3 regions of the Pseudarthrobacter woesei genome follow, and region 1 is predicted to be linked to each of the others. Evidence: riboswitches for the same ligand, from Rfam matches in the RefSeq annotation. Region 1 holds a riboswitch; each other region holds the start of a gene.
What was found. A riboswitch is a leader RNA that binds a small molecule or an ion and turns the genes downstream of it on or off. The one in region 1 is predicted to bind S-adenosylmethionine.
Positions count from the first base shown of each region.

Region 1 (2,252 bases):
GGCCAACCCGAGCCGGCGGAGCAGCGGGTGCGCGCAGAAGCGGCCGTCACGCAGGCCGATGCCATGCTCGGCGGACAGGTACGCGGCCACCAGGCCGGCGTCGTATCCCTCTACCGAGAAGTTGACGACGCCGATGGTGCCGGTGCCCGGTTCATCGTCCGTGGCCGCAGAGTCCGAGAAGATCTGGTGGACGGTGACGCCGTCGATCCGCTGGAGCCCCTCGACGAGGAAGGACCGGATGGTGTTCTCGTGGGCCTGCCACTGCTCCGGATCCAGGGCAGCGATCACCTGGGTGGCCCGGGCGAGGGTTGCGGCGCCCAGGACATTGGGGGAGCCGCCCTCATGGCGTGCCGGCCCGGTGGTCCAGCTGACCGTGTCGAGCCGGGCATCCTGCACGGCTCCGCCGCCGGCCAGGTGCGGGGTGCCGGTGTCGAGCCAGTCCGGCCGGCCCACCAGGACGCCGGCGCCGAACGGCGCGTAGAGCTTGTGACCGGAGAAGGCGAGGTAGTCGACGTCGTCCGCGGCGATGTCGATCCGGCGGTGCGGGGCCAGCTGGGCGGCGTCGACCACGATCCTGGCGCCGTACTCGTGGGCCAGCGCGGCCAGTGCGCGGATCGGCAGGATTTCCCCGGTGACGTTGGAGGCACCCGTGACGGCGAGCAGGCTGACGCCGCCGTGGGACAGTTCCGCGCGGAGCCGCTCCAGCGTCGCGGCCACCGTGGGGGCAGCCACAACGCTGCGGTGCGGGACGGTCTGCCACGGCAGCAGGTTGGCGTGGTGTTCGATGTCGAGGTAGAGCACCTCGCCGGTGTGCACGCCGCCGGCGACCGGCAGGCAGCCGGCCAGCAGGTTCAGCGAGTCGGTGGTGTTCCGGGTGAAGATTACGGAGTCATCCGGACGTCCGCCCACGAACTCGCGGACGATCGTGCGGGCGTTCTCGTAAACAGACGTGCTGATCTGGGAGGCGTAGCCGGCGCCGCGGTGGACGCTTGCGTAGTACGGCAGGATCTCGTTCAGGTAGGCCGAGACCACGGACAGCGCAGGGGCGGAGGCGCCATAGTCCAGGTTGGCGTAGCGGACGTGGCCGCCCTGGATCAGCGGAGCCTGGATCTCGGCGCCGGTGACCGCGGACAGCGGGCGGCGGGCGATGGCGAACCTGTCGTCCGGGCCTCCGGCTTCGGCGCCACGGCGGAATCCGGGGGTGGCAGGAAAAGTGGCAGTCGTCATGGGACCTCGCTCGAAAAGGATCCCGCATGCCGGGGATCCGCGCTTGCCGGGTCCGTTCAGGACCGGCCAGGTCGTCACCCGGGGCACCCCGCCGCGAATGGAGGGTTGCCGGCCAGCAAACCGGGGTTTAGCGCTGGCACTCGTGACCTGCTTCGAGCCTAGGACATCCGCGCTGGAGGCGAAAAGGGAGGGCCTCAATGTGAAGCGCTTTGTTACGCGGCTCGGCCGGCCGACGCTACGAAGCCGCCGTCTCCGGCTCCGTTGCTTCGCAGTGCTGCTGGTCCGGCCCGGGCGGCCGGCCGATGCCGGGTTGGCGCGGGCTGGTGAGCTGAACGCTGAGGCCGAACAGCGCCTCCAGCGCCGCCGTGTAGTCGTTCTGGCGGCCGGCCGTCGCCAGTTCCCTGGCGCGGACCGTTGGGGTGTGGAGCAGCCGCCTTACAATGCGCCGCAGGGCGAAGTTCACCTCTTCAGCCGGGGCGCCGCAGCCGTGGTGCTTCCGCACCCGTTCCATCTCGGCTTCGAGGACCGCCTGGATGTGCTGGCGCAGGGCAACAACAGCGGTGTCGACGGCGCGGATTTCCTCGTGCTCCTCGAAGTGGTGCGCGGCCTGCTGAACCAGCGACCGGGCGAGGTGCAGTGCCTCAGCGTCTGCCGGGGGAGCGGCGAGCTGAACGGATGCCAGGGTAATTAGTTCAATGCCCGGCAGTTGCGCCACCTGGGGATCGAAGTCGTGGCTGGGGGCGAGATCAATCACGGTGAGGGAATGTCCCGCAGCCTCCCGCCAGTCCGCTAGCGTGGCTGCACTGATACGCGTCCCGGTGCCGCTGCAGCCAATGATGACGTCTGCCCGCGAAATGGCAGAGGGTAATTCCCTGGCCGTCAACGCCCTTCCTCCCCTGGCCGCGACAAATGCACCCGAGCGGCCCGACTGCGAGAAAACAGAAATCGTTGTACACCCTCTGGTTCTGAGGATCTCCGCAACGCAGGCGGCATAGGCGCCGGTGCCGAAGAGGACCACCGTCGTG
Region 1 is NZ_JBVAYU010000003.1:135,974-138,225, forward strand. It holds gene ACZYZE_RS06085 (aminotransferase class V-fold PLP-dependent enzyme) at 1-1,227, opposite strand, end outside; SAM riboswitch class IV at 1,262-1,375, opposite strand; gene ACZYZE_RS06090 (glutamyl-tRNA reductase) at 1,463-2,252, opposite strand, start outside.

Region 2 (2,252 bases), on a different contig from region 1:
GGCCATTAGTGCAGAGCGCATCTGCAAAAATGCACAAATGGCGGCGTCCATGGCCGGGCCGGTGCCACTTTTGGAGACGTTCCCTCGTCAAGGCCCTAGCTGAAGAAGTTCTGCCGGAGCTGTCCGCTGAGCTGGCCGATCTCGGTCAGGAAGCCGTCGTGTCCGATCGGCGCCTCGATGGTGTGCACCGCGACGTCGCCCGGCAGGGCGTCGGCGAGGGCCTGGGACTGGGACGGGAAGTACAGCCGGTCCGAGTCGACAGCCGCTATCAGGAAGTCCGCTGTGGCCGGAGCCAGGGCTTCCCGGAGGCTGCCGCGGCCGCGGCAGACATCGTGGCTCATAAGCGCCTCGGTGATGGCGATGTAGCTGTTCGCGTCGAAGCGGCGGACCAGCTTGTTGCCCTGGTGGTCGAGGTAGCTCTCCACCTGGTAGCGTCCGCGGCCGGCCAGCGAACCGGCTTCCAGCGGAGCCTCGGATTCCTGGGCCTTCCGGCCGAAGCGGCCGTCCAGCTCGGCGGCGGAGCGGTAGGTGATGTGCGCGATCCGGCGCGCCAGGGCGAGCCCCGCTTCCGGGTCCGGGCCGCCGTAGTAGTCCCCGCCCTTGAAGTTGGGGTCCTGGCGGATGGCGAGCGTCTGGGCCTGGGCGAAGGCAATTTGCTCGGCGGTGCTGCTGGCGCCGACGGAGATCACGGCGCAGCGCCGGACCCGCTCTGGGTGGCTGACGGCCCATTCGAGGGCGCGGGCGCCGCCGAGGGACCCGCCGAGGACGGCGTGCCAGCAGCGGATGCCGAGGGCATCGGCCAATCTGGCCTCGGCCGCGGTGGTGTCCCGCAGTGTGACCAGCGGGAAGCGTGAGCCCCAGGGTTTTCCGTCGGGGGCCGGCGAGGACGGGCCGGTGGAGCCGTAGCAGCCGCCGAGGATGTTGACGGAGACAACGAAGTACGTGCCAGTGTCTACGGGGGCGCCGGGGCCGGCGAGCTGCTCCCACCAGCCCGGTTCCTCGCCGGCGCCGCGGGTGACGTGGGTGTCACCGGTCAGTGCGTGTTCGATCAGCACGGCATTGGAGCGGTCCGCGTTGAGCGTTCCCCACGTCTCGTAGGCGAGGGTGACGTCCGGCAGCCGGGAGCCGGATTCGAGTTCGAGGTCCCCGATCCGGAGGTATTGGACGGTCCCGTCCGGAACTTCGTCGGAACGCGCCGTGTCCGGCGGTCCGGTTTCCGGGCGCTCCGTTTCTGCCGGCGCGGCAGCCGGGTTGGGGGAGGTGGTGCTTCCGGATACACCCTTGCGGGTGGCGGCAATGCTCATGTGGGGACCTAACTTTGCGCTTGCCCGCCGTCAGCTGACCGGCAGGCCAGGTCTTCACCCGGGGCACCCCGCCGCAAGAGGAGGGTTGCCGGCCAGCAAGCCGGGGCTATCTGCTGGCACTCATGACCTTCACTGAGTCTACGAACTGAGGCGCCGTTGTGGCGAAGATTGTGACGCGCGTATGACTCCCGGCGCCCCGCACCCCGGAAAGGGGCTGTGCGCCGGGAGCCGGCAGTCCTCAGACGGCCTTGGCCGCGCGGAATCCGGCGTCGAGGTCCTCGAGGATGTCGTCGATGTGCTCCAGGCCCACCGACAGCCGTACAAGGCCGGGGGTCACGCCGGCAATCGCCTGCTGTTCCGGCGTCAGCTGGCTGTGGGTGGTCGACGCCGGGTGGATCACCAGCGAGCGCACGTCGCCGATATTCGCCACATGGGAGTGCAGTTCGAGGGCATCGACGAAGCGCTGTCCGGCCTCCGCTCCCCCGGCGATGTTGAAAGACACGACGGCGCCGGTGCCCTTGGGGCCGTACTTGCGGCCGCGCTCGTACCAGGGGCTGGACGGCAGCCCGGCGTAGGCGACGGATTCGACGTCGTCCCGTGCCTCCAGCCATTCGGCCACCGTGGTGGCGTTGGCGACGTGGCGCTCGACGCGCAGGCTCAGGGTCTCGATGCCCTGGGCGATGAGGAAGGCGTTGAACGGGGATACCGCCGAGCCGAGGTCGCGCAGGAGCTGGACACGGGCCTTGAGGATGTAGGAAAGGTTCGAGCCGAGGGCACCGTCCTTGCCGAGGTCCCGGGCATAGACGAGGCCGTTGTAGCTGGGATCGGGGGTGTTGAAGCCGGGGAACCGCTCCGGGTCCCTGCCGAAGTCGAAGTTGCCGGAGTCCACGATCACGCCGGCGATCGCGGCGCCGTGGCCGCCGAGGTACTTGGTGGCGGAGTGGACCA
Region 2 is NZ_JBVAYU010000005.1:65,194-67,445, reverse strand. It holds gene metX (homoserine O-acetyltransferase MetX) at 96-1,304, opposite strand; SAM riboswitch class IV at 1,316-1,432, opposite strand; gene ACZYZE_RS09095 (bifunctional o-acetylhomoserine/o-acetylserine sulfhydrylase) at 1,543-2,252, opposite strand, start outside.
Region 2: linked by a shared signal. The riboswitch ahead of metX (homoserine O-acetyltransferase MetX) and the one ahead of ACZYZE_RS06085 (aminotransferase class V-fold PLP-dependent enzyme) in region 1 are both predicted to bind S-adenosylmethionine.

Region 3 (2,252 bases), on a different contig from region 1:
AGGATCTCGTTGAGGATCACGAAGCAGGAGCCGAACAGCGAACGGGCCGCGACCACACGGTCGCCGGCGGCCAGCAGGGCGCCGAGGGCCGTGAAGACAGCGGACATTCCGGACGCCGTCGCAAAGCACGCCTCGGTGCCTTCGAGCAGCCGGAGGCGTTCCTGGAAGGTCGCCACGGACGGGTTGCCGTAGCGGGAGTAGACGAAGCGCTCGTCCTCACCTGTGAAGGCGCGCTCCGCCGCGGCGGCGGATTCGAAGACGAAACCGGAGTTGAGGAAAATCGGCTCGGTGGTTTCCTGGAAGCCGGTGCGGTCGAGTCCGCCGCGGACGGCCCGCGTGTCGGGGCTCCAGCCGGCGGCGTCGGGGTTGAATGTCATCTAGTGCTTTCCGCGGTTGGTGGGCAGGCCCCGGTTCTTCCAGCCGTTGACGGTCCGTTCGCCGTGCCGGTCCGGTTCGCCTTCGAATCCTTCGAGGACGTTGTACGAGGTGAAGCCGGCCTCGGTGGCGGCATTCGCGGCGGCGATGGAGCGGGCGCCGGAACGGCACAGGAAGACCAGTTCGGTGCCTTGCTCTTGGGGGGCCTGCTGCTTGAGCTGCTGGAGGAACTGCGGATTGGGGATGCCGCCGGCCAGGGTCCACTGGATGAACAGCGGATCGTTCCGCAAGCCGTTCGCGGACGCGGTGTCCGGAATGCCGATGTGCGCCCACTCGCCTTCGGTGCGGACGTCCACCAGGAGGGCGCCCGCCTCGAGCCTGGCCCAGGCTTCCTGCGGGCTGAGGTCCCCGGCGTAGCTCACGCGTGGCCCTCGATGGTCTCTTCGTAGCCGAAGCCGTCGCTGTCCAGATCATCGACGGCGTTGGCGACGGCGGCGTCCGCGCTGGCGATTGCGGCCGGCAGCACCACTGCCTGGGCAACGATGACGCTGCTGCCGTTGAACGTGGCGGAGGGGCCTCCGTGCAGCACGTATCCCTCGGCCAGGGCAGTCGAAACGCGCTCGCAAAAGGCGCGGTCGTCGGGGCCGGTGAACAGCCGGTAGGCCAGCTTTTCCCCGGCCGTTGCGGCGGGTGTGCCGGGGGCGGCGGGGGACGGGGCGGGTGCTGTGCTTGGGACAGCGGGGGCGGACGCGTCAGGCACGACGGATCTCCTTCTTTCACGCTTGCAGCTCGAATGGTCGATATGCCGAGTATTCACCTGAGGCACCCCGCCGCGAAAGGGAGGGTTGCCGACCGGCCAGTCAGGGCTTGGCACCGGGTCTCATTACTCCCCAAAAACGTAACACCTCCGACGCCGGCCCGCACCGCCGTCGTCATGTTAAGTCACGGGAACCGGTCAACGCGGGGTCACTTACGGCCCATCCCGCCCCCGGCGATGGGCCGTAAATGACCCCGCGTTGCTGTTACAAACGGCGCTGCCGGAGGTTCCGAGCAACAACGAAGGCACCGGTCAGGAGTGCGACGGCGCCCAATCCGGCGGCCAGGGTCTTTACTGGCAACTGTGGCATGGCGGACTTGGGGCTTGCCGGGATTCCTGCATCGCCAGTTTTCGGGGCGGGTGCGGTTTTAGCACCTGCGGTGAACACAGCCGGCTCCACTCCCATCACGATCCGGTCTCCGGGCGTTGCCCTTTGAAGGAGCCGGGTCACCGTGTGCAGGTCGGTGGAAATGCATCCCACGGTGGGCGAATTGCCGGCGTGAAGGAAGATGGCGAATGACGCACCCTGGACCGTGGGCATGTCGGGTTCACGGTTCCAATTGATGACCGCCGCCTGCTCGTAGTCGCCCTGCCGAAGATAGAACCACAGGTTCTCGTCCGCACCGCCATCCTCACCTTCAAAGTACTGGTTGTACGTCGGGCCTGGCTCCCCGCCCCACCGCGAGTCGCGATTAATGGTGTGGTACTTGAGGGCCGTTCCTGGATTTGCCCTGCCAAGCGCCTCCGTGAAGGAGAATGACCCCGACGGCGAGTAGAGAGTGTCCTGCCACATCTTGCCCGGCGGGGCGAAACCGGATCTGCCCGCAAAACCCGTGCTTTGCCACTCCTGGACATACGCTGCTCCAGTGTTGACGCACCCGGTAATGAGGACCTCAATATCGCCATAGGATTTCGCCGTGGCGAACGTCACGCGGTCCGCCTCGTAGGTGGCGTGCCGCACTTCCCCTGCGTTCAATCGCTCACACGGGTTCGTGACAAGCCCCGGTGGAGGCGCGGCCAAGCTCGGAGCTGTCGATAGACCCAGCACCGCTGAAATGGC
Region 3 is NZ_JBVAYU010000006.1:196,273-198,524, reverse strand. It holds gene ACZYZE_RS11025 (O-succinylhomoserine sulfhydrylase) at 1-377, opposite strand, end outside; gene ACZYZE_RS11020 (rhodanese-like domain-containing protein) at 378-797, opposite strand; gene ACZYZE_RS11015 (DUF1737 domain-containing protein) at 794-1,042, opposite strand; SAM riboswitch class IV at 1,149-1,263, opposite strand; gene ACZYZE_RS11010 (hypothetical protein) at 1,398-2,168, opposite strand.
Region 3: linked by a shared signal. The riboswitch ahead of ACZYZE_RS11015 (DUF1737 domain-containing protein) and the one ahead of ACZYZE_RS06085 (aminotransferase class V-fold PLP-dependent enzyme) in region 1 are both predicted to bind S-adenosylmethionine.